DNA from 2 places in the Psychromicrobium ferritrahens genome. Region 1 is predicted to be linked to the other one. Evidence: riboswitches for the same ligand, from Rfam matches in the RefSeq annotation. Region 1 holds a riboswitch; the other holds the start of a gene.

Evidence for each region. Region 1 has a riboswitch for magnesium ahead of mgtA (magnesium-translocating P-type ATPase). Riboswitches for the same ligand answer to the same signal wherever they lie in the genome.
Region 2: another riboswitch for magnesium. It lies ahead of ABDK06_RS05580 (MgtC/SapB family protein); the one in region 1 lies ahead of mgtA (magnesium-translocating P-type ATPase).

The regions. Positions count from the first base shown of each region.
Region 1 is NZ_JBDLLW010000003.1:237,069-252,610, forward strand. Features, by position in the region: gene ABDK06_RS13135 (glutamate ABC transporter substrate-binding protein) at 1-211, shown strand, start outside; gene ABDK06_RS13140 (amino acid ABC transporter permease) at 215-862, shown strand; gene ABDK06_RS13145 (amino acid ABC transporter permease) at 859-1,689, shown strand; gene ABDK06_RS13150 (hypothetical protein) at 1,776-2,201, shown strand; gene ABDK06_RS13155 (GlsB/YeaQ/YmgE family stress response membrane protein) at 2,299-2,568, opposite strand; gene ABDK06_RS13160 (FMN reductase) at 2,689-3,297, opposite strand; gene ABDK06_RS13165 (DUF5107 domain-containing protein) at 3,438-5,324, opposite strand; gene ABDK06_RS13170 (thiamine pyrophosphate-binding protein) at 5,408-7,090, opposite strand; gene speB (agmatinase) at 7,087-8,106, opposite strand; gene mgtA (magnesium-translocating P-type ATPase) at 8,193-10,916, opposite strand; M-box (ykoK) riboswitch at 11,201-11,372, opposite strand; gene ABDK06_RS13185 (amino acid permease) at 11,506-13,473, shown strand; gene ABDK06_RS13190 (cupin domain-containing protein) at 13,490-14,068, opposite strand; gene ABDK06_RS13195 (sodium:solute symporter family protein) at 14,237-15,542, shown strand, end outside.
Region 2 is NZ_JBDLLW010000001.1:1,188,196-1,203,737, forward strand. Features, by position in the region: gene ABDK06_RS05520 (cystathionine gamma-synthase) at 1-249, opposite strand, end outside; gene ABDK06_RS05525 (cystathionine beta-synthase) at 338-1,714, opposite strand; gene ABDK06_RS05530 (TetR/AcrR family transcriptional regulator) at 1,862-2,470, opposite strand; gene ABDK06_RS05535 (alpha/beta fold hydrolase) at 2,463-3,299, opposite strand; gene ABDK06_RS05540 (M20 metallopeptidase family protein) at 3,345-4,580, opposite strand; gene ABDK06_RS05545 (RtcB family protein) at 4,706-5,872, opposite strand; gene ABDK06_RS05550 (ArsB/NhaD family transporter) at 6,247-7,434, shown strand; gene ABDK06_RS05555 (DNA-3-methyladenine glycosylase family protein) at 7,531-8,460, shown strand; gene ABDK06_RS05560 (GNAT family N-acetyltransferase) at 8,477-8,941, shown strand; partial or broken gene ABDK06_RS05565 (DUF952 domain-containing protein) at 9,016-9,315, shown strand; gene ABDK06_RS05570 (putative quinol monooxygenase) at 9,460-9,741, shown strand; gene ABDK06_RS05575 (thioredoxin family protein) at 9,777-10,154, opposite strand; gene ABDK06_RS05580 (MgtC/SapB family protein) at 10,353-11,063, opposite strand; M-box (ykoK) riboswitch at 11,136-11,306, opposite strand; gene ABDK06_RS05585 (VOC family protein) at 11,431-11,838, opposite strand; gene ABDK06_RS05590 (helix-turn-helix transcriptional regulator) at 11,849-12,331, opposite strand; gene ABDK06_RS05595 (TetR/AcrR family transcriptional regulator) at 12,434-13,105, shown strand; gene ABDK06_RS05600 (ABC transporter ATP-binding protein) at 13,102-14,103, shown strand; gene ABDK06_RS05605 (ABC transporter permease subunit) at 14,100-14,924, shown strand; gene ABDK06_RS05610 (MFS transporter) at 14,955-15,542, opposite strand, start outside.

The DNA.
Region 1 (15,542 bases):
CGCCAATAAGGACGTCAAGATCGTCGGTGACCCCTTCGGCCCCAAGGACAACTACGGCATCGGCCTGACCAAAGGCACGGACGCCAAGGCTTTCGTCAACGAATGGCTAAAGAAGATCATCGCGGACGGCACCTGGAAGAAACTCTGGCTAGCCACCATAGGTGACAAGACCGGAACCACCGAAGCTCCAGTGCCTCCCACCGTGGAGTAAACCGTGCAGGTTCTGTTCACCCAGTACGCGGGGAACTTCGGTCAGGGGCTGTGGCTCACCGCTCAGCTGACCGTTCTCGGCTTCCTGGGAGCCATAGTGCTCGGCGCGGTGCTCGCCACTTTCCGGGTCAGCCCGGTGCGCTATTTGCGAGGCGTCGGACTGGTCTACGTGGAGATCTTCCGCAATGTCCCACTGGTCTCCTTGCTCATCCTGATGATCTACGGCTTACCGGAGATCGGCGTCACCATCGACTATCTGCCCTCGGTGATCCTGGCGATGATCTTGGTGGGCGCGGCCTTCGGCTGCGAGGTATTCCGGACCGGCATCAATGCCATCCCGCCGGGGCAGATCGAGGCTGCGCGGGCCATCGGGCTCAATTTCTTCGGCGTCTTGAAGGAAGTGGTCTTTCCCCAGGCGGTCCGTTCCATGGTGCAGCCGCTGGTGACCCTGTTCATCGGCGTACTGCTCTCTTCTTCCTTGGCCGGGGTGGTCGGCGTGATGGATCTGACCGCGCAGGTGAGTTTCATCAATAACAAAGAAGCTCTCGGGCTCACCACCTTCCTGGTGGCCGCGGTGATCTATGCGACGATTGCGCTCGGCGCCGGGGCGATCGGTTCACGACTCGAAGTGAAGTTCCGGGTGCAACGATGAGCGCGCTTTTCGATGCCCCGGGGCCCAGGGCGCGACGTCGAGTCCGCTGGCTGACCGCGATCAGCATCCTGCTGACCCTCACGCTGTTGGTGCTGGCCTATGCTCAGTTCTATCGCAGCGGGCAGCTGGCACCCTCCAAGTGGGCGGAATTCAGGACTTCCAGCAGCTGGTCGTACTTGCTGAGCGCACTGGGCAACACCGCACTGGCCGCGCTGGGGGCAGCGGTGATCGCCTTGCCGCTCGGCCTGTTCCTGGCACTGGGCAGGCTGTCGAAAGCGAAGTTCCTGCGCTGGCCGTGCACCGCGGTGATCGAGTTCCTGCGTGCCGTGCCACTGCTGCTCATCATCTATATCTTCATGTCCGGGTTACCCAACTACGGGGTGAACCCCGATGTGTTCTGGAAGCTGGTGATTCCGATCGGCATCTGCTCGGGTGCCACCATCGCCGAGGTTTTCCGAGCCGGGGTGCTCGCTCTGCCCAAGGGACAGAACGAGGCCGCCATCGCACTCGGCCTGTCCAAAGCTCAGGCTCTGCGGATCATCGTACTGCCGCAAGCCGTTCGCATCGTGCTGCCGGCACTGATCGCCCAGGTGGTGATCCTGCTCAAAGACACCACCCTGGGCTATGTGGTTTCTTATGGCGAACTGCAACAGGCCAGCAGCGTTCTGGTGGCCTCCACCGGCCACTTGGTGCAGACCTACCTGATCGTCACGGTGATCTACATCGGCCTGAACATCCTGATCTCGCAGGCCGCCTCAGCGATTGATCGCAGGCTCTCCAGACGCCGAGCGGGCAACCGAAGCCTAACTACTGAAGCGATGACCTAGTCCAAGCCGGGGGCCGACGATTCTGGCAATTAGCTCCGGCAAGCACTAAGTTCGAGACTACGACGACCGAAAGAGGAGAAACAGCAATGGCAATCAGGCTGAGTCATCTGGCACTGCGTTTAGCGAGCGGCGCTTTTATTCTCAATTCCGGCGTGGGTAAACTCAATCTCGACGCCGAGCATGCTGGGCAACTGCAAAAACTGGCGCTCAATGCCTTCCCCCAGCTGGCGGATCTGGAAGCCGAGAAATTCGGTAAGCTGCTCAGCTACAGCGAGGTGGGGCTGGGCGCTTCGCTGCTCACCCCCTTCCTGCCGAGCAGGCTCGTCGGCTTGGCGCTCACCGCTTTTGCCGGGTCGATGGTCTATCTGTATTTGAAAACCCCTGGAATGACCGAAGCCGACGGCATCCGGCCCACCCAGCAAGGCACCGCGCTCGCCAAAGACATCTGGCTACTGGCCATCGGCTTGGCCTTGCTGCTGGACGGTAAGAAGCGGAAGAAAGTTTCGGAGTAGTTCGCTGAATCACTGAGGGGGCCCGATCTGATGATCGGGCCCCCTCAGCACTCTGGTTGATAAGACATCTGCGAGCCGTATCAACCCGAAACTGACCTCAGCTATTGGCGCGCTTGCGGCCGGTGATCATGCCGTACACCGCGAGCACGATGACAGAACCCACGATGGCCAGAATCCAAGTTGCCAGGGACCAGAACTCGGTGAGCGGCTGATTGAAGATCAACCCGCCGAGCCAGCCTCCCAGGAAAGCTCCTACCACTCCGAGGATGAGCGTGGCGAACCAGCCGCCACCCTGCTTTCCCGGAAGGATGAACTTAGCAATCGCGCCTGCGATCAAGCCCAGAATCAAGAAGCTGAAGAAACCCATTATTCACTCGCTCACTACCCTCTTGGGGTGTCAAAATACCGATCATCGCGGGGCTTTGTCTGCCCCTTCACCGATAAGTCGTACCCAGCGACAGAAATGTCACGAGGCTTCGTGAGATTTTTAGTTCTGCTGGTTGATATTGGCCAATAGCTGCTCAAAAGGCAATGATTCCATCGTGGCGGCAGGATCTTTGGGTGCGGTGCGGTGAATTACCTCGGCAAATTCACCTGCTGCCTGATTGACCCGCTGAGCCAGCCGAGCGTCGCCCCAATCGTCGGGAGAGGCGAAGACGCCGGTCGGAATCACCGCGGCCCTGAAGTAGCTGAACAGAGGCCGCAATGCGTAGTCGATGACCAGGGAATGCCGCGCTGTCCCCCCGGTGGCTCCCAGCAGAACCGGAGTGCTGTCCAAGGACTTGGGGTCAATCAGATCGAAGAAGGACTTGAACAAACCGCTGAAGGAGGCCGAGAAAACCGGCGTGACGGCGATGATGCCGTCTGCCCGCTGTACACCGTCGATCACTTCCTGCAGCGCGGGAGGCGCATAACCGGTGACCAGATGGTGGGCGATGTCCACCGCAAGGTCCCGGAGCTCCACGACCTGCACCTCGCTTTGCTCGCCCAGGCCGGTAAGCTCGGCGGAACTCGCAGCGTGCAGCTGATCGGCCAGTAATCTGCTCGACGACGGCGAGCTCAAACCCGCTGAAACGACGACGATTTTGCGTTTCATCGCATCCCCTTTATCCATACGTTTGCATACAAAAGTTCAAACCTCACAAGGCCCGGAGTTATTCCGACGAGCGTGGAGAGCTGAGTAGCCTCCGATAGCAGTCACTCGCCGAATAGGCCGTCGCCGAGCGGACTACGAGTTCAGGACATGGTGAACTGATAGTGGCCTGGCACCGGCTCGCCGGGGAGGACTCGCTGCCACAGTTCTGCGATCGAGTTCTCCCCTTCGCGGATATCAGCTACCGAGAGCCCGGATTTCAGGATCGCTATTGCCTGCTGGCTTCGCGCCGTCTCCGCGAAGATCTGGGCCGCCAAGAAGGCCATCCTTCCTCGGCCTGCGATCGCGGTTGCCAACAAGCCCGAGGCTTCGAGAAGCTGCCCAGCCAGCTGGCTCTCCCCCGCCGTCAGCAACGCGGTCAACGCTTCGGTGAGTAAAGGCTGCTGCTCCGGCTCAAGTGCGCACGCTGCCAGGTAATGCCGCGGGTTGTTCTCAGCGATGGCGAGTCCTCGCCAGGCCAGCGCGCTCGGCTGGAGTTCGATCGACCGACGATACTGTTCAGCGGCTGCGGCGTGTTCTCCCTTTCCCTGAGCCAGAACGCCTCGATGCAAGGCGATGGCCGCAGCGTCCCCCTCCGCCTCAGCGAGCAACTGAGCCCACGATGCCCCGGAGACATAGCTATTCGCCCCGGAGAACGTTCTTTCCTCGAGAAGTCGTAGCCAGGACGCCTGTTCAGCGCCCAAGGTCTGTTTGGCAAAGGGAACGCCCGGCAGCCGCCATGGCTCGCCGGCACGACGACGTCGTTCAGCTTCCAAAGCTCCCCACCCCGAACCGTTGAGCAGCTGGCGCTGCGGAGGAAGCTCAGCCCAGGACCGCCATCGGAGATAGCTGGCTTCCAGTTCTTCCTCCGGTAATACCTTCGAGAGCCGCTGCTCAGCGTGTCGCACCGCGGCGTCCCACTCACCCTGCGCCTGCTCTGGCTGCAACTCCGCATTGCCATAGCATTCCAGCCAGGACCAGGACTCTCCGGCGGGCAGGGCGAGGTTCTCGAATTGAGTCTGGGCCAGCCCGGCCTGGATCTCCGCGTAGTGACCGCCCCGCGGGGTGAGCCATTCTTGCCAACGGTGGCCGCCCTGGCTTTCACCCCAGACGAAGAGCTTGCGTCCGCGCAATCTGGAGCTGGAAAGCATGGCCAGGCCGTCTCCCTGGGCATCACTCGCGACGATCCAGCGGCGTTGCCCCGGAGCCAGGTCGAAGAAATAATCGGCGGCGCTGGAATTCCGAGCGGGCCAGGTGCAATCCACTCCTTCGAGGTTCTGCGGCGTCTTTCGCTTGATGCCGTGCTGATAGTCGCTGGCGAAGGCAGTGCTCGCCGGTGCGATTACCCTGGTTTGCGAGCTTTGCGGCACGGCGGCATTGCTCCACCAGTAGATCGGTACGGCCTGCGGATTGGGATTGGTCACCCGGACGGCCAGCTGCAAGAACCTGGAATCCGCTGGCAGCCAAGCATCGATCTGAAAGATCACCTCACGGAGCCGGTCGAATTCCCACATTCGCAGCACTTCCTGGCCCTCCGGAGTGGTGAGCAACGCAGTGTGCAGTGGTGAGCAGGTAGTCGGAGAATGCCCTCGGGTGCCGATATTCCATTCGATACCGCCCGCAAACCAGGCATTGCGCAAGGCTAGATTGCCCAGCTGAATCTGCTCCGGGGTGTGCAGCAGGTTCTTGCCGGATTTTTTATCGATGAGTTCCCACAGACGGCCACCCAATTCGGGCAGGAAACGAGCCCTCAGGTGATCGTTCTCTAGGGTGACGACGGTCTGCTCTGAGTCATTGAGCTGCCTGGAATACTGATCCTGCAATTGGTAGGGGTGCAGTGTCGCGGGGTGGCCGTAGCGAGAATTCTCAATGATCTCAGGCGGCACGTCCCCGCTGATCTGGTAAGGGTCTTCCAAAGGCTTGCCTACATTCGGCAAAGGATTAAGCGGCCCCAGGGAAGCCATGGTCAGGCGCAATCGCTCAATGTTCATAGTTGATTGTAATACGTCAATTAGAATCAAAAAAGATCACATAAAGGAGTGCCAGCCGATCCAGCTCGCGCCGGGCACACCACTCACATATGAGTCGGGGCGAACATTTGCAGCAGAGTCTCCACCACGATCACATTGGGCCCCTCCGCGGCAAAGCCCTCTTCCAAGGCTTGACGCACTGCCGAGGCCTCAACCCTTCGCGCCGGCACCCCGAAGGATTCAGCGAGCTTGACGAAATCGGGCCTGGCCAGCTCGGTGTGCGTGGCCTTGCCGAAAGCGCCGACCATATACTCCCGCAGGATGCCGTAGCCCCCGTCATCGACAATCAGCCAGGTCACCGGCACGTTATGCTGTTTGGCGGTTGCCAGCTCAGCGATCGAGTACATCGACGAACCGTCCCCGGAGACCGCCAGCACCCGGCTCGGCTTGCCTTGCACAGCCAGGCCCACGGCGCCGCCGATGGCCGCCGGGAATCCATAGCCTAGACCACCGGCGCCCTGGGCTGAGTGAAACTCGCCAGCCCGGGCGTCCCAGCAGCTCCAGCCCCAGTACGCGGCGATCGTCATATCCCAGAAGGTCTGCATATCGTCGGGGACGGCGGCCCGGATATCGGCCATGAACTGCCGCTCTTTGCTCAGGTCCTGGCCGTCCAACCTGGCCATCACCTTGGCCAGCGTTGCCGCCACCACTGATTCCGGGCTTTCGCCGTGCCAGTCGGAGACCCGGCCCGCAAGCACTTCGGCGCTCAGTGCTTGGTCGATCGCTTCCAGGGCCTGCCCGGCGTCGGCTCGGATCCCCAATGCGGGACGATTCGATTCCAGCACTCGGGGCTCGGCGTCGATTTGGATGATCCGACCACGCGGCTCCAGAGTGAAGTAGTTACTAGTCACCTCTCCCAAGGAGGAACCGACCACCACCAGTACATCGGCGTCCTCAAGCACTTCGGTGACGAAGCGATCCTCGACCCACGATTGCAAGGAGAGCGGATGCGTCCAGGGGAAAGACCCGTTGCCACCGGGCGAGGAAACCACAGGTGCCTTGAGTTTCTCGGCAATCGACAATAAAGAAGCCTCAGCGTGGCCGCGCCGGGTGCCGCCACCGGCCACAATCGCGGGCCGCTCAGCCTTGGCGAGCCACTTGACCGCCTCGCGGACCAGCTCAACACGCGGCGGATTGTCAAAGGGCTCGGCGAGCGCGTCCTCCACTTGGGGCACCAGCACCGGGTCCAACAGCACGTTCTGCGGAATCTCGATCCAGACCGGGCCCTGCGGGGAGGAGACCGCCTCGGTCCAGGCATCCTGAATCGCGCTTGGAATACCGGAGGCGTGCTGAATCAGCCGCTGGCTCTTGGTCACATTGGCGGCTGAAGCCTTCTGATCGTCGAGCTGATGCAGCATGCCCTTACGACGCGCACCTAAGCCATCCAACGGAATCTGGCTGGCCACCACGATCATCGGCACTCCCGTGGCGTAGGCCTCCTGCAGGCCGGCCAGCGAGGTCAGCGCGCCGGGACCGGTGGAAAGGAAGAGCACTCCGACCTCGTTGGTGGCCCGCGCGTAGCCATCCGCCGCGAAGGCAGAATTGTTCTCCACCCGCGAAGAGACGAACTCCAGCTCTGAGCGACTCAATGCATCGAAGAGCCCCAGGGCGTGCTGCCCCGGAATGCCGAACACCGTCCTGGCACCCAGAGCGTGCAGGGTCTCAACCACCAGATCGCCACCATTGCGGACTCCGCGCTCGACGTTCTCTGCTCTGGCATCGCTCATCGTCCCTGCTCCTCAGTCTCCGGGTGGTTGGCTCGTTGCACGCCGTCGGCCAGCAAGCTCACCAGATCATAGGCTACGTGAGAGGCCGCGACGCCGGTGATCTCGGCGTGGTCGTAGGCCGGTGCAACTTCGACGACGTCGGCCCCGATCAGATTCATTCCGCGCAGCCCGCGCAGGATCTCCAGCAGCTCCCGGCTAGTGATGCCGCCGGCCTCGGGGGTCCCGGTCCCCGGAGCATGGGCCGGATCAAGCACGTCGATGTCCACTGAAACGTAGAGCGGACGGTCGCCGATCCGATCCCGCAACTTGTGCACGATCTCGTCAACCCCCTGCCGGAAGACATCCGAAGAGGTCACGATGCCGAAGCCGAAACGACGGTCGTCCTCCAGATCCTTCTTGCCGTAGAGGGGCCCACGAGTGCCCACGTGGCTGATCGCCTCGGTGTCCAGGATGCCTTCCTCCACCGCTCGGCGGAAGGGCGTTCCGTGGGTGTATTCGGCTCCGAAGTAAGTGTCCCAGGTATCGAGGTGCGCATCGAAGTGCAGCAGCGCCACGGGGGATCCAGCACGTTCGGCGGCCGCTCGGAGCAGCGGCAGCGCAATCGTATGATCGCCGCCGAGGGTGAGCAGCTTCGCCGCGTGCCCGGCGACGTCAGGAGCGGTCAGCTCCAGCGCGCTGTGCTGAATCTCCTCGATCGCTTCATTGATATTGAAGGGGTTGACCGCAAGATCGCCGGCGTCGGCGACCTGCGCCACTTCGAAAGGCGCCAGCTCTTGCGCCGGGTTGTAGGGGCGCAACAGGCGGGATGCTTCACGAACGTGGTTGGCTCCGAACCGTGCCCCGGGCCGATAGGAGACTCCGCTGTCGAAGGGAATGCCGACGACGGCGATATCGGCCCGGTTCACCTGATCCAGGCGAGGAAGCCGGGCAAAAGTTGCCGCACCGGCATAACGTGGAATCCGAGAGGAGTCGATCGGACCCACTTTGCCGCCAACCTCAAGACGCTGCTCATTCATGGGACCCATGCTACAACCTCGAGTTGCTCAATGTGAATCAAATGTTTCTCTCTAAGCACCTCAACCACGGCTTCCTCGATCTATCGCTAAAGCCAGCGGCCGTAGCGGCGGATGAAGAGCTGCTTAACACCCTGGGTGAGCAGGCAATAAGCCGCCAGAGTGCCGATCAGCCACGGGAAATACGTCCAGGGCAGGCTCACCAATCCCAGCCCTTGACCGAAATCGCTGAAAGGCAGCACGAGCGCGAAAACGCAGACCGCCCCGGTCAGCAGCAGTACCGGCCAAGAGGCTCTGGATTGCAGGAAGGGGATCCTTCCGGTGCGGATCATATGCACGATCAGGGTCTGCGAGATCAGCGATTCGACGAACCACCCGGATTGGAACAGCGCTGCCTGATCGTTTGAATTAGCGCCGAAGACAAACCACATCAGCGCGAAGGTGCTCAGATCGAAGACCGAGGAAATCGGCCCGATGGTCAGCATGAACCTGGCCAGTCCCTTGCTCTCCCACTTCTGCGGCTTCTCCAAGTACTCTTGATCCACTTTGTCCCAGGGCAGCGAGAGCATCGACAGGTCGTAGACCAGATTCTGCAGCAACACCACGACCGGGATCATCGGGATGAAGGGCAAGAGCGCACTGGCCACCAGCACCGAGAACATATTGCCGAAGTTCGAGCTGGCCGTCATCTTGATGTACTTGATGATGTTGCCGAACGTGCGTCGGCCCTCTTGAATCCCGGCTTCCAGAACCGTCAGATCTTTGCGCAAGAGGATGATGTCAGCCGATTCCCGAGCGATATCGACAGCGGTACCAACCGAGATACCCACATCAGCGGCGCGCAGCGCGGCGGCGTCATTGATGCCGTCCCCCATAAACCCGACGGTGTGCCCATTGGAGCGCAATTGCTCGACAATCCGGGCCTTTTGCATCGGATTGACTTTGGCGAAGATGGTGTTGCGCTCCACAGCTTCGGCGAAGGCCGCTTCATCCTGATCCAGCGCTTCCAGCTCGACGCCGGTGAGCAGACCGGCGTCATCGGCAATACCGACCTGATGGCATACCGTCCGGGCCACCAGCTCGTTGTCCCCGGTGATCACCTTGACCAGAGTGCCATGCCGATGCAAGGCCGCAATGGCCGCGGCAGCAGATTCCTTGGGCGGGTCCAGAAAGGCCAGGAATCCCAGCAGCGTCATCTCCCGCTCGTCCTGCACCGAGTAGTCCTCACGGCGGGTAGCGGTGGCGGTGGCCAGAGCGAGCACGCGCAGCCCCTCAGCATTCTGCCCGGCGACCAGTTCCTCCAGTTCGCGCCGACGCGCCGGCGTCAAAGCAGCTGGGTGGCCTTTCAGCATCACCGTGCTGCACACTTCAAGCACTTCCTCCACCGCTCCTTTGGTGATCATCAGCGGAGCGCTGCCGCCGTCGAGCACCACCGTCATCCGGCGTCGGGAGAAATCAAAGGGCACTTCGTCGATGAGTGAGTAGGCACCTTCTAGCTCGCTGAGCACCTCGGGCCCGGCGGCATCAAGCACTGCTCGATCCAGCAGATTCCGCAGCCCGGTCTGGAAACGGGAGTTCGCAGCCGCCATTCGCAGTACCTTCAGGCTAGAGGTACCGTGCACATCCAGATGACGCTCCAAGACGATTCGGTCCTCGGTGAGCGTTCCGGTCTTATCCGTGCACAGCACGTCCATCGCCCCCAGGTTCTGAATGGCATTGAGCCGCTTCACGATCACCTGGCGCTTGGACATCTTGACCGCCCCTCGCGCCAGGTTGGCAGTGACGATCATCGGCAGCATCTCGGGCGTGAGACCTACCGCGGTGACCAGGCCGAAGAGGAAGGCGCTCGTCCAGTCCTTGGTCAGCCCATTGATCACGAAAACCAGAGGCACCATCACCAGCATGAACTTGATCAGCAGGAAGCTGACTTTCTTCACGCCCTGGTCGAAGCTGGTCTCCGGACGCTTACCCGTCAGTTCCCTGCTCATCGCGCCGAAATAAGTGTCGGCGCCGGTGTGCACTACGAGCGCGGTACCGCTTCCGGAGATCACCGAGGTGCCTTTGAAGCCGAGGCTGTCAGCCTCCAGCAGATTCTGCTGATCCACGTCCATCGCGGTCACCGGGCTCTTCTCGGTGGGCAACGATTCTCCGGTCAGCATGCCTTCATTGATCTGCAGGTCCTTGGTGCGCAGGAATCGCAGATCCGCCGGGAGCATATCGCCCGCAGCGAGTTCCACGATGTCCCCGGGGACCACTTCCTCGATCGGCAGTTCCGTGGTGACCGGCTCGCCATATTCGTTCTGCCGGGTGACCGCCGTCGTGGTCTGCACCATGGACTGCAGGGACTGAGCGGCCTTTCCAGAACGGTATTCCTGCCAGAAACGCATGCTGACCGAGACCAGCACCATGATGCCCAGGGTGATCACTCCTTTATAGGAGGGGCCATCCGCTGGGTCGGCGAAGATCACGTCGGTGAAGAGCATCACCACGGCGAGCACGCAGAGGATCAGCACAAAGGGGTTATTGAAGGCGGTGAGGAACTGCCACCAGGCCGGTGCCGGCCGATCATGGCTGACCTCATTGCGGCCGAAACGCTCTTCGGCGCGAGCGACCCCGAGCGGCGGGAGGCCGCGCAGGCTGCTCTGGTATTCATTCAACAGTTCCTGCGGCGGTGCCATCGCAGCAGCAGCCAGGTGCTGATTCTGCTCAGCCAGGCGCTCGCTGAGTTGCTGATGACGACGGCGTCCGAGGCCTCGCGGGGTGGAAGCGGCACGGCCCGGTGGAGTGAGCGGGCGGCGGGTGACGGTTTGCATGAGAATGCTCCTTTTCGGCAGCACGACAAGCGCCGCCCCGGAGCTGCGAAAGCATCAGGGCACGCTTGAAGGAAGGTGAAAACTACGTGGAATAGCCCCGGTGGGGCGAGTCGTCTCTGGACGGCGAGCGTTGATCAGCGTCAGCTGATGACTGTCAGATCAGCGAAAAGACCGTACAGGACAGGGTTTATGGCCAGAACTCATGGTTCTCTCCCCTCGTCCAGCAGGATGCACAACCGGATGAGAATTCACCAGCGGATGAGAGGTACGGCAGTTTGCCGAGATTTGCCCCTCCTCGTCAGACCTTTGGCACTTCGCGTCGTAACCCGGTGAAACTCGGGAGCCAATCGGGATCACCCCTTAGGCCGGGGTGGTCTGTCCTGATCCGGGGCGTCTCTCGACGTTTGGGATCGCTGGCTTATGTCCGCGAAGGAGCCTCAGCTATCGAGTGGCACCTTGCACCCTCGATTATACCCCAACCACTCCATCCGGCGCACCCCGTAAAGATTCCGTAAAGACGGCCCTATTTCCCAGATCTCCAATGCTACGATCCTTTCGCCGGGCCGAGCAGGTCCTCGAAAGGACCACCGTGACCTCACTGTACAGACCCCCAGCCGAGCCTGAAAGCAACCGCCGCGATGCCGGCCAGAAGTTCAAGGACTGGCTGCTCGAAGGCATGCCGAGCCCTTCTGGGAAACCTCAGAGGTCTCACGAATCCGCCGAGAAACCGCAGTCCTGGTGGCGTGTGATGTGCCTGACCGGCCTCGACTACTTCTCGACGCTCGGCTATCAGCCAGCCATTGCCGCACTCGCCGCCGGAGTGCTGGCACCGCTGGCCACCGTGGTGCTGGTCCTGGTCACCCTCGGTGGAGCGCTCCCGGTGTACCGCAGGGTCGCCAGTGAGAGCCCTCGCGGCGAAGGTTCTATCGCCATGCTGGAGAAGCTGCTGCCTCGCTGGTGGGGCAAGATCTTCGTACTCGCGCTGCTCGGCTTCGCTGCCACCGACTTCATCATCACCATCACGCTCTCCGCCGCTGATGCTTCGGCTCACGTGATCGAGAATCCCTTTGCGCCAGATTTCTTCCACGGCCAGAACGTGATCATCACCTTAATTCTGATCGCCCTGCTCGGCGCGGTGTTCCTCCGAGGCTTCGAAGAAGCCATCGGAGTGGCCGTGGTGCTGGTCTTCCTCTACCTGGCGCTCAACGCCGTGGTGGTCGGCTTCGCTGTTGTCGAAGCCGCGCAGAGCCCCTTACAGATCGGTGATTGGTGGACGGCGCTCACCACTCAGCACGGCAATCCGGTGATGATCATCGCGGTGGCCCTGTTGGTCTTCCCCAAACTCGCGCTGGGCCTCTCGGGTTTCGAGACCGGCGTCGCGGTCATGCCTCAGATCAAAGGCAAGCCCGGAGATAGCGAAGCCAAGCCGGCTGGCCGAATCAAGGGTGCTCATAAGCTGCTCACTACCGCTGCGCTGATTATGAGCACCTTCCTGATCACCTCCAGCTTGGCCACTACCATTTTGATCCCTGCTCAGGAGTTCCAGCCCGGAGGCAAGGCCGATGGCAGGGCGCTGGCCTATCTGGCGCACTCACTGCTAGGAGACGGCTTCGGCACGGTCTACGATCTGAGCACGATCGCGATCCTGTGGTTCGCGGGAGCCTCGGCGATGGCCGGGCTGCTGAACCTAGTACCTCGGTACCTGCCGCGTTTCGGCATGGCACCGGCCTGGACCCGAGCACTACGGCCTTTGGTGCTGGTCTTCATCGTGATCGCCTTCGCCATCACGGTCATTTTCGACGCCGATGTGAACGCTCAGGGCGGAGCCTACGCGACCGGCGTACTCGTACTGATCACCTCGGCCTCGGTCGCCGTGACGCTTTCGGCACGGCGCAGGAAGCAGCGCGGCCGCACCATCGCCTTCGGGGTCATCTCGGTGGTGTTCCTTTACACCACGGTGACCAACTCGATCGAGCGGCCAGACGGCCTGCGGATCGCCGTGCTCTTCATCCTGGGCATCCTGATCGTGAGCCTGCTCAGCCGGATGCGGCGCTCCTTCGAATTACGTGCCACTCATATCCGCTTGGACGCCGGGGCGCTTGAAATGCTGGCAGCCAATGAGGATGGTCCGATCCGGATCATCGCGCACGAGCCGAAGAAGCAGAGTGCTGCCGAGTACCGACACAAGATCGATCACGCGATCGAGATCAGCCACCTGCCGGACGCTTCACAAGTGATTTTCATCGAAGTCACCATCGACGATTCATCGGATTTCGAGCAGGCCTTGGAAGTGCACGGGGTGCGGCGGCATCAGTTCAACGTCCTCCAGGTGCACAGCAGCAATGTGCCGAACACGATTGCCGCGATCCTGCTGCACATCCGCGATGTCACGGGGCTGATGCCACACATCTACTTCCGCTGGACGGAGGGGAATCCGATCACCAATATGCTCAAATTCCTCTTCGTCGGCGAAGGCGAGATCGCTCCGGTGACCCGAGAGGTGCTCCGCGAAGCGGAACCCGAGGTCAGCAGGCGTCCCTGGGTGCACGTCGGCTGAGCCAGCCGCCGAACGCTCAGTTACCTGAGGCCGCCGGGATCAGGATCCAGAGTGCTTCCACTGGCTCCGCGCTGTGGTTGATCCAGCTGTGCGGTTCCCGACCGGGAAAGGACAGCGTGTCCCCCGCAGTGAGCTGATAGCGCTCATTGGTCATGATCAGGGTCAACTGGCCCTTGACGATATGCAGCACATCGACCTCGCAGTCCACCGCGTACAACTCGCTTTCGCCGCGACCGTGCGGGGCAATTTGCGCACTGAGGATCTGCACTCGGCGTTCCGATCTGGCGGTCAGCAGACGCTCGATGATGCCTTCACCGCCGAGCGAGATCTTGGGTGCTTCCGCCCTGCGCACCAGATGCGTCTCTGGCACCGCGAACAACTCTCCGATTGAGATCGACAGCACCTGGCACAAGGTGACGAGGGAGGCGACACTGGGTGAGGTCAGATCCCGCTCCACCCGACTGAGGAATCCTTTGGTGAGCCCCGTGGCTTCAGCCACCTGATCGATGGTCAGCCGCTGTGCCTGACGAGCGGCCCGGATCCGTGAGCCGATGGCCACCGGTGCCATGCTGGGTTCAACCGGGAGTGCTTTCACCAGACAACCTTTCCTGAGCGGGGCCGGATCCCGTGCATAACTCAGACGACCCTTGACTGTTAGCTACCTCACCTCTTAGCCTAACAAACAACATCTGTTGCTCATAGGGCAATTTTAGGGAGCATCGTGACTGTCAACATCATCATCGTCATCGTTTATCTGCTCGCCATGTTGCTCTTCGGTTTCTGGGGTAAGAGCCGCACTAAGAACAATGCGGATTTCCTGGTGGCCGGGCGCCGGCTGGGACCATTCCTCTACACCGGAACCATGGCCGCCGTCGTGCTGGGCGGTGCCTCAACCGTGGGCGGCGTGGGACTCGGCTACAGCAAGGGCCTCTCCGGGCTCTGGCTCGTGGTCGCGATTGGCGCGGGCGTGCTGCTGCTCAGCTTGGCTTTCGCCGGGACTATCCAGAAGCTCAAGATCTACACCGTCTCGCAGATGCTCAGCCTGCGTTACGGGCATCGGGCGACTCAGACCTCCTCGATCGTGATGCTGGCCTATACGGTGATGCTCTGTGCCACCTCAACGAGTGCTTACGCCACGATCTTCGTGGTGCTCTTTGGCTGGGAACGCTGGCTGGCGATTGCGATAGGCGGCGCCATCGTGCTGATTTACTCCACCATCGGGGGCATGTGGTCCATTACGCTCGCCGATATGGCTCAATTCGTGATCAAGACGATAGGCGTCTTCGCGCTGATGCTGCCCTTTGCGCTCGCCGCTGCCCAAGCGCAAGGCGGTTTCGATGCGATCCGGGATCGCGTCGGGCAGAGCTTCTTCCAGCTCGACGGCATCGGGGTACAGACCATCGTGACCTATTTCGTCGTCTACACCCTAGGTCTGCTGATCGGCCAAGACATCTGGCAACGCGTCTTCACCGCCAAGACTCCCGCAGTGGCACGCTGGGGCGGAGCCACCGCGGGAGTCTACTGCATTCTTTACGGGGTGGCCGGCGCGCTGATCGGCATGGCCGCTCGGGTGGCCCTGCCGGAGATCGATGTGAAAACCGCGGGTCAGGACGCCGTGTATGCCGAGGTGGCCGCCCATTTACTGCCCATCGGTTTAGGGGGTCTGGTGCTGGCCGCCGCCGTCGCCGCCATGATGTCGACCGCCTCGGGCGCACTGATCGCTGCGGCAACGGTGGCTCGCGCCGATGTGCTGCCCTTCGTGGCCAGCTGGTTCGGCAGAAAAATCGACACCTCAGATACCGATAATCCGGAGCACGATGTGCGGGCCAACCGGCTTTGGGTTCTCGGGCTAGGCGTAGCGGCCATTCTGATTGCCATCGTAACCCCCGACGTGGTGGCGGCACTCACCATCGCCTACGACATCCTGGTCGGTGGCCTGCTGGTCGCCATTCTGGGCGGTCTGTTCTGGAAGCGCGGCACCGGACTGGGAGCAGCGGCCTCGATGGCTGTCGGCACCGTAGTCACCTTGCTGCTGCTCACCCTCTATGCGAGCGGAGCGATAGCCAGCG
Region 2 (15,542 bases), on a different contig from region 1:
CGCCAGCCCTGAAGAGAAGGAGAACGCATGCTTACCGTGTTCGACGGCGGCCAGCTGAGCTTGCAGGGAATCCCGGGTCGGGTTGGTGCCACGGCCGTATTCGTAGCCGTTGCGCAGCTGACCGATGCCGTCCTGCGCGAAGGTGGACGACTGGATGATCCCCCCGACGACGGCGCCGGTTACCGGGTCGGGCTCTTGACCGGCATGGATGGCACGGGTGCTGAACCCCAGGTCACTGGTCTCTTTCACAAAAACTCCTCAGTATCGACGGCACCTCTGAGGTGCCTGAGTACGCGCGTTCTGGGCCGCCGCAAAGGGCAGAATACCGGCCAGGAAATCAATCCTGCAGATAGAACAGCAAATCGTGGCGGGTCAGAATTCCCACCGGGGCACCGACGAAGGTAACCAACAGGGCATCGACGTCCTGCAGTTTGGCGCGCGCCGCGGAAATCGGCTCCAGCGAACCGATAATGGGCAGGGTCGCCGTCATATGCTCAGTGATCTTGTCGGTCATCTTGGCTTCACCACGGAACAATTTAGCGGTCAGCAGGCGCTCATCGACCGAGCCGATCACCTCACCCATCACCACGGGCGGTTCAGCGGTCAGCACGGGCACCTGGGAGACGCCGTACTCGTCCATCAAGCGGACCACATCGCGCACCGTCTCATTGGGATGGATGTGCACCAGGTCGGGCAGCTGTCCCGTCTTCGAACGCAGCACCTCGCCCACGGCAGGCTGATCGGTGACTTTCAGGAAGCCATAGCTCTGCATCCACTCGTCATTGAAGATCTTCGCCAAGTAGCCTCGCCCGGAATCCGGCAAGAGCACTACGACGACGTCGTCCGGGCCTAGCTCTCGAGCCACTCGTAGGGCGGCGACCACGGCCATCCCGCTCGAGCCGCCGACCAGCAGTCCCTCTTCACGGGCCAGCCGCCTGGTCATCTCGAAACTCTCCGCGTCGGAGACGGCGAGCACCTGATGCGGCACCGCGGGGTCATAGGAACCGGGCCAAATATCCTCTCCGACGCCTTCTACCAAATAGGGACGTCCGGTGCCGCCGGAATACACCGACCCTTCAGGGTCGGCGCCGATGATCTTCACTTCGCCACTCGGGCGATCGGCGGAGATCTCGCGGAGGTAGCGGCCGGTGCCGCTGATCGTGCCGCCGGTGCCGACGCCCGCCACGAAATGCGTGACCTTACCTTCGGTATCCCGCCAGATCTCTGGGCCGGTGGACTCATAGTGGCTGAGCGGGCCGTTCGGATTGGAGAACTGATCAGGCTTGAAGGCTCCTGGAATCTCCTTAACCAGACGGTCGGAAACCCCATAGTAAGACTGCGGGGAATCGGCGGCCACCGCGGTAGGAGTCACCACCACCTCGGCCCCATAGGCGCGCAATGCGGCGCGCTTGTCCTCGGCGATCTTATCCGGCACCGCGAACACGCAGTGATAGCCGCGCTGCTGCGCCACCATAGCCATCGCCACGCCGGTATTGCCCGAGGTCGGTTCCACCACCGTGCCGCCGGGAGCGATCTTTCCTTCGCGGGCAGCTTCATCGAGCATTTTGACCGCAATGCGATCCTTGGCTGAGCCACCCGGGTTGAAATACTCGACCTTGGCCAGAACCGTGGCTTGAATCCCTTCGGTGACTTTATTGAGTTTGACCAAGGGGGTATTGCCGATGAGATCTAGCACCGAATTCGCGTATTTCATGGTGTCCAGCGTACCTTCTGAAGCCCTTAGCTAGAGAACCAGAAAGCCGAAATCAGCGGTGATCATCGCGCTAAAGCGCCGCAGACTGGGAAGCGCGTCTTAATAAGTAACCTTGTTCTGCAACCATCTTGTTGCAGAACAAGAGGTTCAAGATTGCTTTGCCGGCAAACCCTCAACGGCAAATTGCTGCAACCCCGCCACCACCGCTTTGACCATCCGCCGGTAGCTCTGGTCCAGATCATCACTCAGCCGGAACCCACCGTTCAGTTCCAGGGTCAAAAAACCGTGGAATGCGCTACGCACCAGGCGGACCGCATCGACGTCCAATCTCGGGGGTATCTGGAACCCACGCAGCACTCCACTTATCAGGGAAACCGCAGCGGCACCAGCCCCAGCCAACTCTGCATCAGCGGGATCTTCGGGATCTGCCGCCAACTGCGTAGCCAGATACCGCCCGGGGGTCTCTAGCGCAAAGCTGCGCCAGCTTTCCGCCAGCGCCTGCACGGCCTGCGGCCCAGCCCGACCCACCGTGGCAACGCTCATTCGCTCAGTTAACTGGCCGACTGCAACCAGGGCAACAGCCCTTTTCAGGTCCGCCAGCGAGGCAACGTGCTTATAGAGGCTGGGCACCGCAACTCCGGCGCTGGCGGCCACCGCAGCCAGGGTCAGCTCGGTGAACCCGTGCACTCCGCCGTCGTCCACCGCTTTGAGCGCGGCGAGGGTGACGGTTTGGCGGTTCAACCCAACTCTAGGCATGCGCTCTCCAGGACTGCCCCTCGCGGAGTCCACTCAGGAATTCCAAGGTTTGGGGAATCACTAGTTCCGGCCGCTGACGATGCGGATAGTGACCACTTTCCGGCACCAGTTCGGATTGCGCGCCGAACTGGGCGATCCACTCGCTTTCTGCGCTGGGATCTGGAAAATCCGTGTCGAGCGCTCCCACAAAAACCCGCATCGGAGTCTTCAGTCTGGGCAGCCGGTCATCGATCACGCTGTGATCCAGTTGCAAGAGCAGTTCACGCAAGGAACGCAGCCGCCCAGGCTCGTGAAGCTTCGCTTTGATCTCAGCGAGATGTGCATCCAGGTCAGCGGGCAGCACACCCTTATTGAGGCTTCGATAATAGGCCGCCCATAGCGTCGCACCCCAGGGCGGAATGAAGGCCAGCCGATAGAGGAATTTGATCATCGCCAAGGCGAACGCCGGGAACTTCGGGTTCCGCATAAAGGGACTGTAGAGCACGATTCCTGGGATCAGCTCGGGGCGTTCGGTGGCAGCCCAGACTGAGACCGCCCCGCCGAGCGAATTGCCCACTACGACGGCGGGCTCGCCCAGCTGCTCGGCGAGCGCCAGCAGGTCTTGAGCGGTCACCGCATCGCCGTGCTCGCGGAAAGTGACATCCGATTCCCCGTGCCCTCGAAGATCCATCACGGCGACTCGATAGCCCTCGGCGACCAGGGCGGCACTGAGCTCCGCGTAGCTGGAACGCAGATCCCCTAGACCCGGAACAGCAATGAGAAGCGGGCCCTCGCCTGCTATGGAATAGGCGATGCGACCATCCGGTCGATCCAAAAATTTAGTCTCCATAGCTTTAAAGCTAATATCATTAGCTTTATCTGGCAAGTCCCCTCTTTACGCGTTCAGACCTGCGGATGAGGCTTCCTTGCCCCGGGCGATTCTGCGCACCGCGAGTTCGGCCAGCAGCGCCGCGCCGTCGGGAAGCACCGAATCGTCGAAGGCGGCCCGCGGTGAATGGTTCCCCTCGGCTTCAGCAGGGTTCTCCGCCGAGCAGGCGCTGAGGAAAACGTAGCTTCCGGGGACCTCGTTGAGTACAAAGGAGAAGTCCTCGCCACCGGGCAAGGGATCCGCCATCAGGTCGAAGCGCTCCGGGCCGAAGAGCTCCTCGATGACGCCTCGGGCGAAGGCGAACTCGGTTTCGTCGTTTACCGTGACCGGGTACACCCGCTCAAACTGGACTTCGGCCTGTAAACCGTGCGCCGCCGCAATACCTTTCATCAGCTGGACGCTGAGCGCTTCGGCTTGTTCACGACTCCGGGCGCTAAAGGACCGCACCGTGGCGTCGAATTCGGCGCTGTCCGGAATGATGTTCTCTTTGCTGCCGACGGCGATCCGACCCACGGTGACCACTATCGGTTCGAAGATATCGAAGTGCCTGGTGACCATGGTCTGCAGGGCGAGCACCGCCTCGCAGAGCGCCGGAACCGGATCGTTCGCCCGGTAGGGCGTGGAACCGTGCCCACCCTGACCGATGAATTTCACCCGGAGGTTATCCGGAGAGGCCATCAGGGTCTTCGGCTTGCCACTCCAGACACCTAGCGGGTGCTTATCCGACATGACATGGAGGCCATAGGCCGCATCAGCACGCTTGCCGGTGACGTCGAGTAGTCCTTGCTCAATCATCGGCTCAGCGCCGCCCGGGCCCTCCTCCGCGGGCTGGAACATGAAAATCACATCGCCGGCCAGCTGATCGCGGATGGCGTGCAAGATCTTGGCCGCGCCAACCAGCCCCGCGACGTGCAGATCATGACCGCAGGCGTGCATCGCCCCGTTGGCCGATCTGAAGGGGACGTCCACTAACTCGACCACTGGCAGGCCGTCCATATCCCCGCGAAGCAGCACGACAGGCCGGTCATCCGATTGAACCGCGCCACCTCGTAATACCGCGGTGATCGAACTGAGCCCTTCACCGAGGGTGATCTCTAGGTCCAGCGGTTCGAGGGCTTGCAGGATGCGCTGCTGGGTTTGCGGCAGGTGCAGGCCGATTTCCGGGTTCTGGTGCAGCTCCCGGCGCAGCGCGATGATCTCGTCGGCGAAGCCTGCGGCAAGTTCCTGGGTTTGGGTCGTCATATTCCCCAGCTTATATTCCCGCCCCAGTTCGCGGCTGAGACTCCTTCCCAGCACGCTGTGACAGATAGAGCCGGAATACTGGCTTCATACCGACATGATCTGTCACAGCGTGGGGGTGAGAGGGGTCAATCGCCCTTGACGTTGATGATCTGTCGCAGGGTGTGCTTGATCCGCACCAGCGGCTGAGCATCCTGCATCACCGTATCGATGGGCTTATAGGCCTGCGGGATCTCATCCACAAAAGCCTCGGTATCCCGGAACTCAATACCGGTCATCGCCTCTCGCAGCTGCTCCAGATTGAAGGTCTGGCGTGCCTTGGACCTGGAGAACTCTCGGCCCGCGCCGTGTGGAGAGGAATTCAGCGACATCTTGTCCCCCAAACCCTCGACAACATAGGACGCAGTGCCCATCGACCCCGGAATCAACCCGGGAACTCCGGGCTCCGCCTTGATCGCGCCCTTGCGGGAAAGCCAGACGGACTTACCGAAGTGCGTCTCCCGCTCGGTGAAGTTGTGGTGACAGTTGATCCGCTTCTGCTCCTGAACCGGCTCTCCGGCCCATTCGGAGAACTGGCGCAACACCCGATCCATCATCTCCTCACGGTTGAACAGCGCGAACTGCTGCGCCCACTTCAACTCCCTGATGTACTTGCTGAACTCCGGCGTCCCCTCCACCAAATACGCCAGGTCAGGGTCAGGCAGTTCAATCCAGTACTGCCTGGCGATTCGCTGCGCTTCCTTGATATGGTGCTGCGCGATCTTGTTCCCCACACCCCGGGAACCGGAGTGCAGGAAGAGCCAGACGGCGTCGTCCTCGTCGAGCGACACCTCGATGAAGTGGTTTCCGCTCCCCAGGGTGCCCAGCTGAAGCTCCCAGTTCCCGGCGTACTCCGCGGGGTCGAACTCCGCCTTCTGAGCGAGCGCTCGCAACTGCTCAATGCGCGGTGCCGCGGTGGCAACCAGCTTGCGGTTGTACTTACCGGCAGACAGCGGAATGGCGCGCTCAATCTGCTCGCGCAGCGTCTTGCGGTCCTCCGGCAGCTGAGAGGCGGTGAACTGGGTTTTGACGGCGATCATCCCGCAGCCGATATCCACACCCACCGCCGCGGGGATAATCGCCCCCAGGGTAGGAATCACGGAGCCCACCGTGGCCCCCTTCCCCAGGTGTGCGTCCGGCATCAGAGCCAGGTGCGGGAAGATGAACGGCATGGCCGAGGTGACTTCGGCCTGTTCCATCGTCTTCTCGTCGATGATGGAAGCCCAACTGTAAAGCTTGCTATTGATTTTCTTCATGAGTCTTTCCTAGTGATTCCTTGGATGAGTTCTTCAAGGTTCGGAACCGCTGGCCAGCTGATCCCCTTCAGTCCTTGAATTACTGGACTGAGTGGGCAAAGAAAAAGCCCCGAACCTGTCTGGTTACGGGGCGCGATAGCACAGAGCTAATTACACCGGTAACCCGAACATTTGCGGCTCTTCCTGCCGGAAGGCACGCAAAAAGCCATCACGGTGTAGTTGTTTCACGAAGCTGGAAACCACGGTGCTGCCTTTCTGCTCGGGTTGAGCGCTCCTGTCTGGAGCACCAGGCAACAATAACAGGCGATGGTCTCTGGGGGAAGGGACTGTCCATGGAACGGAGGGCTGAATCCATCGCGTGGCAGGATACTGATATGCAAACCGTGCGCAGCTGGGCCCTTCCGGGAACAGCCTTGCTGCTCGGCGTCCTCAGCCTGTTTTCCGGTCTGCTGCCCTGGCCGGAATTCCTGGTACTCGCCGAACGTACCGTGCCAATTCTGCTCTTCGTGGTGGCCATGACGGTCGTCACCGAACTAGCCGACGACGCCGAAGTGTTCCAAGTGCTGACCTCCAAGCTGGCGCTGTGGTCCAGCGGGGCCGGGCGTCGAGGCAAGGTTCTGCTGCTCTGGCTGATCGTGGTCGCGCTCTCGACGCTGAGCACCGTTTTCCTGTCCCTGGACACCACAGCGGTTCTGGTCACCCCGGTGGTCGTGCTGCTCGCCTTACACGCGCGAATTCCACCCTTGCCCTTCGCACTCACCACTGTCTGGCTGGCCAATACCGCTTCCTTGCTCTTACCCGTTTCTAATCTGACGAATCTGCTGGCACAACACGCCCTGGCGATGACCCCCTGGCAATTCGCCGGGCTGCTCTGGGCTCCGGCGCTACTCGGCGTGGTGATCCCGGTGAGCTTCATTTGGCTGCTCTTTCGCTCCAGATTGCAGGGGAGCTACCAGCCTCCGGACCCCGACACCGCACCGGATAAGCCGCTCTTGCTGATCAGCGGCTTCACGGTTGCACTTTTGCTGCCGGCGTTGGTGAGCGGCCTGCCAGTGGAATATCCCGCCTTGGTCGCGGCAGCTCTGCTGATCTGCGCTTTTCTTCTACGGCGTCGCAGCTCCTTGAACTGGCGGATCTTGCCGGTGAAACCGCTGCTGCTCACCATTGGCTTATTCCTCGTAGTGCAGACCCTGCTGGTGCACGGTCTGCCGAAACTCTTAGCCGGCGCCGCCGGAGAAGGTGGGGGTCTGGGAGATTTACTGCAACTCAGCACTCTAGCCGCACTCACCGCGAACGCGGCCAATAACCTGCCCGCTTATCTGGCGCTGGAACCCACCGCAGGAAGTCCATTTCGGTTGGCGGCCCTGCTGATCGGAGTCAACCTCGGCCCTTTGATCACACCCTGGGCGTCGCTGGCGACCTTGCTCTGGCACGAACGGCTCAAAGCCCTGGGCATCTCAGTGCCCTGGTGGCGTTTCGTGCTGCTCGGACTGGTGCTGACTATTGTGCTACTGCCCTTGGCGGTACTGGCTCTCTGGCTGAGCGCCGGATTACCGGGGTAAGGCTAATCTGTGCGGGTGAAGCCAGCTTGTCCGGTGAGGCCAGTAGCTGAATCACCGGGCAAAGCCGTTGTCGGGGTGCTGTGCGACGATATAAAAATGCACGCCTCAGTTCATCAGAGATTCTGGCGCCCAGCTGGAGCTTATTCTTTGAATGCCAGCATCGGCGTGCTGCGCCGTAGCAGCTCCGATCCTTGCATGCTCTTCCATGAAGGTGCCTGGTGGCTGGCTTTCCGTGCTTCCGGAAACGCCGTCAGCTTGCGCTTGCAAGCCATCGAGGGCGGCGTGCAGGCCAAAGCCTTCGGCCCGGGTGCCGAGACGGCGTTGGAAGCCCTGCCCGCTCTCCTGGGGGAGAACGATGACTGGAAAGAATTCGATTCAGCAACCTTCCAGAGCTCACTCCCTCCGCTGGTGCGAGAGGCCCGACGTCGAAATCCGGGGGTGCGATTACCTGCCACCGGGAGGGTGATTGATTCGCTGATTCCCGCCGTCTTGGAGCAGAAAGTCACCGGCCAAGAGGCCTTCCGAGGCTACCGTCTGCTGATCCGCTGGTACGGCTCCGAGCCGCCAGGCCCTGCACCAACCGGATTGCGGCTCGCACCGAGTCCCGAAGAGTGGCTGAAAATCCCCTCCTGGGATTGGCATCGCGCGGGAGTCGGACCACAGCGCTCGGATACCTTGATGCGTGCCTTGAAACGCTCAACGGGCTTAGCACGGCTTGGCCAGGCCGAAGCAGCAGCCGCCAGCCAGGCGCTGCAAAGCATCCCGGGGATCGGGGTCTGGACGGCGGCAGAGGTATTGCAGCACAGCCACGGCGACCCGGATTCGATCGCCGTAGGTGATTACCACCTCGCCGGATTCGTGGGAACCGCACTCACCGGAACCCCGGTGGAGGACGACCGAATGCTGGAACTACTGGAGCCGTGGCGTGGCCATCGGCAACGAGTGGTGAGATTGCTCTATCTCTCCGGGACCGTGAAGGAGCGGCATGGACCACGAATGAGTGTGCGGGATTATCGTAAAATTTGAATTTTCAAGGAGTAACATGACCATCGCTATTCGTCGCTATGCGGACTCGGACTGGACTGAGATCTGCCGGATTCACGATGCTGCTCGACTCGATGAACTTCGGCCCACGGTGGGTCTTGAAGCCTTTCTCAAGCTGGAATCAACGTATGAAAACGAAGAACTCTTCGCAGGCGAGGTCTGGGTTGCTGAGTTGGACGGCGACGTCGTCGGTTTCATCGCTCATAACGATGAGGAGATCACCTGGACCTATGTTGATCCGCAGCACTATCGACAGGGCGTGGCCAGCGCTATGCTGCGACACGTACTAGACCGGGCCAAAGGTCCGATGGAACTGGAGGTACTCGACGGCAATGAGCACGCCCGGGCGGCCTATGAAAGCGTCGGTTTTGTCTGGACAGGCACCACCACCGGCAAATTGGCGGGCAATGAGTCCTTCCAAGCCACCGGTCATACGCTGCGGTGGACGCCACCTGAACTCTAGGGTTTGGGGTCCAACAATCGAGACACGGAAAGCTCGTCTTTCAGCGCACGCACGAAGCACCATAAGCTGACTCGATGAGCACCGTCCTGCATCTCGCCGAAGCCTCCCGTTGGAAGGCCGCCCAAGATCACGCCACTGACTATCGAGAATCCACCAAAGGGCACAGTCTCGACGAGATCGGTTTCATCCATGCATCGACGTCGGCCCAATTGCCTCGGGTGGCTGAATTTCTTTATTCGGATGAGCAGATCGATGTAGTGCTCCTGGTGATCGATCTGGCTGCTTTGGCTGCTTCAGGGGTGGGTGTCCGTTGGGAAGACGGCGGCAATGGCGAACTCTTTCCCCATCTCTATGGCCCGCTGGCAAGCTCGGCAGTGCGTGCCGTGCTGGCTGTTAGCTTTGAAGGTGGACGGTTTCAGCTACCCGATCTTTCTGGCTTCCAGGTGCTCGCCGAACCCCCGCACCCGCTGACAGAGGATGACTCGGCGTCCCGAAGCTCTAGCGGTAGGCTTGAGGTTATGAGTGATCTGGTGAACCTTCGAGCTACTTTTATCCCTAACGACGGCGAGCAGTTCCGCGTGCGCCTCGCCCTCGACATCGCGATTGAAGAAGTCGTGAAAGAACCGGGATGCCTGCGCTATGAAGTCACCGAGGATACCCCGGAACGCATTGTGCTCACCGAGCAGTGGGAATCCGAAGAGGCCTTGGCCGTGCATGGAAAAGGCTCGGCCGTACAGGACCTCAACGAATCGTTGTCCGCCCTGCTGGCCGAGCCCGTCAAGCTCGATAAATTGCCCTAGCTCGCGAGCCTATATCCCGCTCTGCCTGAGCCGAGCTACTTCTTTTCAGCTTCTGCCTTCTGCGCAGCAACCGCCGCGTGCACCTCGGTCATGTCCAGCCCTTTGACGGCGATAATGACCTCTTCGAGCTGACTCGGGTTCAAAGCACCGGGCTGCGAGAAGACCAGAACCTTTTCGCGGAAAGCCATCAGGGTCGGAATCGAGGTGATATTCGCCTCGGCGGCGAGCTGCTGCTCGGCTTCGGTATCGACTTTGGCGAACACGACGTCGTCGTGCTTCTCCGAAGCTGCGGAGTAGGTCGGAGCGAAGCGCAAACAAGGCTGGCACCAACCCGCCCAAAAATCGACCAGCACAATATCGTTGCCCTCGACCGTGGGGCCGAATGTCTCACCAGTGATGTCTAAAGTCGCCATATCCTCAGCCTATCTCTTGAGGGCCCCGATCCGAACTTGTGAGGATTGGGAAAGAGATGGGCGCTATCTCTTCAGGATTTCCCGCACAACGTTCTTCACTCGGCTCATATTCCAGCCCGACCCCGTCGAGTGTGTAGATCTACATCTTAAACGCCGTCAAAAGGTGCAGATCTACACACTCGATGGGAGTGAATCGCTTCAGTCCAGGGCTACCGGCTCGACGATGATCCAGCGTACCGAAGTCACCCTGGGCTCCAGGCTCAGCCTGCTGACGGCGGCCTCCAGCAGCCGATCGTCACGCTCTTGCGCGGAGAGCTCTGCCGCTATCCGCACCTCTCCCGGCGTCGAGGTATCAGAGGACTGCACCGACCGCAGCCGGAACTCGGGCAGGCTGACCGCGTGCACGATCAGGGTCCGCAGGTGCGCCTCGGCGTCCTCGGCGCAACGGACTTCGAAAAGGTAGTCCACCGAGACCGGCTCGCGTCCGCCGTCGGGAGCTTTATCCATTAGCCGACCCAGCGGCCTTAGCAGCATATTCGCCAGCATAATGGCCACCGTGCCTGCCGCCGCCAACGCGAACTCACCCGCTCCGGCGAGGGCTCCGATCGCAGCTGTGGCCCAGAGGGTTGCCGCGGTGTTCAGCCCGGTCACCGAGGCACCTTGTTTCATAATGACGCCGGCACCCAGAAAGCCGATGCCGGAGACGATCTGCGCGGCCACTCGGGTGGGGTCGGCACCCGGACCGTTGAAGCTGTAGGCGCCGAAGATCACGAAGAGAGTGGCGCCCAGGCTGACCAGGGCATTGGTCCGCAGGCCGGCCAGCCGGGCCCGCCACTGCCGTTCGAAGCCAACTAAGGCACCCAAACCCAAGCCGCAAAGAATGCGTAGGATCATGTCGAAGAATTCCATCTGTCCACCTCCGGAATACACCAGGACAGCGCGAGAGACTCGGGCGCACACCAGATACGCCCAGAAGAATTGAAGTCACCCCCACGTAGAGCTTTGGCACTGCGCGACGTATCCGAAACCAGTCGGAAGCCACTTGGGACCGCCCCTTAAGCCGAGGCGGCCTGTCCTGATCTTGGGCATCTCTCGATGTCGTCAGATCAGTGGCCTATGTTCGCGCAGGAGCCTCGCCTAACGAGGTGCTGCACTTTCAGTGTGACCCGGAAACCTTGACTCAGTCAAACCGGGGTGCCGTAAAAAATTAAAACGAGTGCGGAGATCTGCCTACTTTGAGGGCTTCAAAACCTGCAGATCTCCACACCCGGCGGGTTCAGGAGGCCTGTGAGACTTTCACCATATTGCCCGAAGGATCCCGGAAGGAGCAGTCGCGAGGACCCCAGGGCTGATCCGTCGGTTCTTGCAGCACCTCGCCGACGCCCGAGGAACTGACCTTCTCAAAGAGCGCGTCCAGATCGTCGGTACTGAACATCACCATCGGCAGCACCCCCTTGGTGAGCAATTCCTGCAGCGCATCGCCGTCAGCCTGAGAACGTCCGGCGTGCGGGGCGGAGAGCACGATGCCAAGCCCTGGCTGAGCCGGGCTGCCCAGGGTGACCCAGCGGAATTCGCCATGGGCGACGTCGTTGAGCACCTCGAGGCCCAAGCCATCCCGGTAAAACCCGAGAGATTCTTCGACATCGTTAACGGTTACATGGGCATATTCAAGTGAAATAGTCATGTCTCTGAGCTTATTCAGCCTGCACGATAGACGCTTCTCGATTCCTGCTCGATTCCAGTACCGGCTTAGCGGTGGGTTTGCTCCGCTGCGGGTTCCGCTTCCGAGGAGGCCTGGTGTTGATCTTCGCCACGCAGGCCGGTATGACCATTACAGCGCGATGTTCCCGAGAGCGATAGGCAGTGGGAGTCTCACCGGTGATCTCGGTGAAACGCGCACTGAAAGAACCCAGGGATGTCGCACCGACAGCCATGCAGGCGTCCGTCACGCTCATTCCATTGCGCAGCAGAGCCATCGCCCGCTCAATCCGGCGGGTCATCAGGTATCCGTAGGGCGTCTCACCATAGGCTGCTTTGAACTGCCGGGAAAAGTGCGCCGGAGACATCAGGGCTCGCCGGGCCATGGTCGGCACATCGAGAGGCAGGGCATAGTCCCGATCAATGAGATCGCGCGCCCGACGGAGGTCAGCGAGAACCGCGAGCTCTTGGGGCGTCATATGAAAAAGCTTACTACCCGATTGTTCTCCCCCTCGAGCGCGGACCTCCGTGCTCGGCAGCGCCACTTGCCAAGGATTGAACAAGTGTTTAGCATATTGAACGTGAGTTCAATCAAGGATGTCGGGCCGCCGCACGAGGACCTAAGCACCCCGGCCAAAATCCGGGATGCCGCCGTCCGATGCTTTGCCGATTCCGGCTTCCAGAAGACCAGCGTTCGCAGCATTGCGAGCGCAGCAGGAGTCAGCCCGGGGTTGATCATCCATCACTTCGGCAGTAAAGACGGCCTCCGTGAAGCATGCGACGAGTTCATCCTCAACAAGGTACTGACGAAGGCGAACGAAGAGTCGAGCTTGCAGGGTTTTCAATCAGTGCTGCAAAATCACCTGAACAACCCAGGCGAATTCGATCTCGAAGTCAGCTATCTGCGACGCGCGGTTTCTGAGGACTCTCCGATGGGGCACAAGGTCATCACTCTGGTGATCGACGAAACCGAGGCGGTGATCCGCGCAGGCATCGCGGACGGGACGATGAACCCCTCCTCGGATGCTCGGGCATTGGCGGTGTTCGTGGCGATGACCAGCCTGGCGATGCTCACCATGTCGGAGCAGATCAACGAAGCACTGGACGCACCGGGGTTCAACCAGGCGATGACGAATCGAATAGCAATCCCGGCGCTGGAACTCTTCACCCACGGACTCTACGTCGACGACAGCTACTTAAAAGCCGCTCAAGAAGTCCTCTCCTCCACCTCTAAAGAAAGTAACAGGCCATGAGCCATCTCTCCTCCGCCGAAACAGCGCTCAATGAAAGGGCGCTCAACGAAACGGCTGAGCCCGCCAACAGCGCTGATTACGCCATTCAAGCCCATCAGATCACCAAGAAATACGGCTCGCGGCTGGCTTTGAACGGTGTCAGCTTCACGATGCCGAAAGGTACCGTTTTCGGCGTCATCGGACCCAACGGGGCAGGCAAGACCACCACGATGCGAACCTTATTGGACATCGTCCGGCCCACCTCGGGCCAGGCCACTGTACTCGGCGTCGACCCGCGCCAGGCCGGGCCCGAGCTGCGTCGCAGAATAGGTTTCCTGCCGGGCGAGCTCATTCTCGATGGCCGCAGCACGGGCCGCAAGCTGCTGCAACACTACGCCGATATCTCCGGGCCAGTATCCAAGGGCTACTTGGAGGAACTCGCCGAACGACTCGGTCTGGATCTCAGCCGCCCGGTGCGCAAGCTCTCCAAGGGCAATAAGCAAAAGCTGGGCATTGTGCAAGCCTTTATGCATAAGCCGGACCTGCTGGTGCTCGACGAACCAACCAGTGGCCTGGACCCGCTGATGCAGCAGGTCTTTTTGGAGCTGGTGGCTGAAGCACGGCAAGCCGGGCAGAGCGTTTTCCTCTCCTCCCATGTGATCAGTGAGATCCAGCAGGCTGCCGATGAGGTGGCGATTCTGCGGGACGGCAAGATCGTCACCATTTCCAGCGTGGAAGAGCTCCGGGCTTCGGCGATCAGGCATCTGAAACTGGTCACCACGGGCATCTCATCCGATGAGTTACGACAACGGTTGGAGGCCCTTGAGGGGGTCGGCAATATCAGCGTGCACTCCAACGCCAACGACGTCGAGGCCAAAGCCACCCTGATCGGCGCCGTTCAACCGGTGATTCAGGCGATCTCCACTTTGCCTTTGCGTGACCTGGTTCTTGAAGAGCCGGATCTTGAAGAATCCGTGCTCAAGCTCTATTCCTCAGATTCGAAAGAGACAGTACGATGACCAGCACAACGGTTGAATTACGACGCGTCCCGCTACCACTTTTCAGCAAGGCTCTCACCGATTCCTGGCGCTCCTTAATCGGCTGGATGATCGGGCTGGCAGCAGTTATCTCGCTGTATTTACCGCTCTATCCCTCCATTGGCGGCAATGCCCAGATGAAAGGCTTGATCTCATCGCTGCCGCCTGAACTCACCAAAGCCATCGGCTATGACGATATTGCCTCTGGCGCAGGCTATGTGCAGGCCACGATCTTTGGTCTGCTCGGCTTCCTGCTGGTATCAATTGCGGCAATAAGTTGGGGAGCTGCCGCCATCGGCGGAGATGAAGAAGCCGGCCAGCTTGAACTCACCTTGGCGCACGGCGTCACTAGAATGCAGATCGTGCTGGAACGCTATGCCGCGATGGCGCTGCGCATTGTGATCCTAGGCGCCTGGGTCTTCGCCCTGATTGCGCTGTTCAATGGGCCGGCAGAAACCACCTTGGACGTGGCCAAGCTCGCGGGTAGCAGTGCGCTTTTCACCGGCCTGGGCCTACTCACCGGTTCGGCAGCGCTGATGGCTGGGGCGATCAGCGGCAGACGAATCTGGGGCATCGGAGTGGGCGCCTTCGTCCCCGTGATTGGCTATGTTTTCAACGCCGTCGGCAATCAGTCGAAGGACTTGGAGTGGTTGCACGCGCTCTCACCCATCAGCTGGGCTTACGCCGACAAACCGTTGATCAACGGTGCCAATGGTTGGGCACTGCTGGCCTTGTACGGCATCTCACTGGTGATGGCGGCCGTGTCAGTGATGGCGCTACGGCGCCGCGACGTCGGAGTCTAAGACCTCGACTCCGCAGCCCTCCGGTGACGGCTAGTGATCGCTGGCCGCCACCGCGAGGTGCTTGCGACCGAGTAGCACGACGACGATGCCGATCACGATGGCGAGGGCAGCGGCAAAGAAGGGAACCTGCTCGCCGAAGTGCTCCCCCAGCTGCGCAGCGATGAAAGGCGCGAGTGCCCCGCCCAGCCAGCGGACGAAGTTGTACCCGGCACTGGCCACCGGTCGCGGAGCGTCTGAGACGCCCATTGCCAATTCGGTGAAGAGCGTGTTGTTGATGCCCAGCAGCGCACCCGAGATGACGACGAGAGTGACCACCAGGGGTATCGAGTGGCCAGCGGCGAAGCCCAAGCCGAGCAACACTAACCCGAGCGCAATCAAGGTGGCGACAATAACCCGAGTGGTGCCGAACATCCTTTGCAGCACGGGGGCGACGAACACCGAGGTGATGGCTAAGCAGACACCCCAGCCGAAGAAGACCGTGCCAATACCGTAGGCATCCATACCGAGAACGAAAGGTGTGAAGGCCAGAATGGTGAAGAACCCAAAATTGTAGAACAGCGCGCTGCCCGCGGTGAACCGCAGACCCTTATGCCCCAATGCCAGTAGCGGATCCCGCAG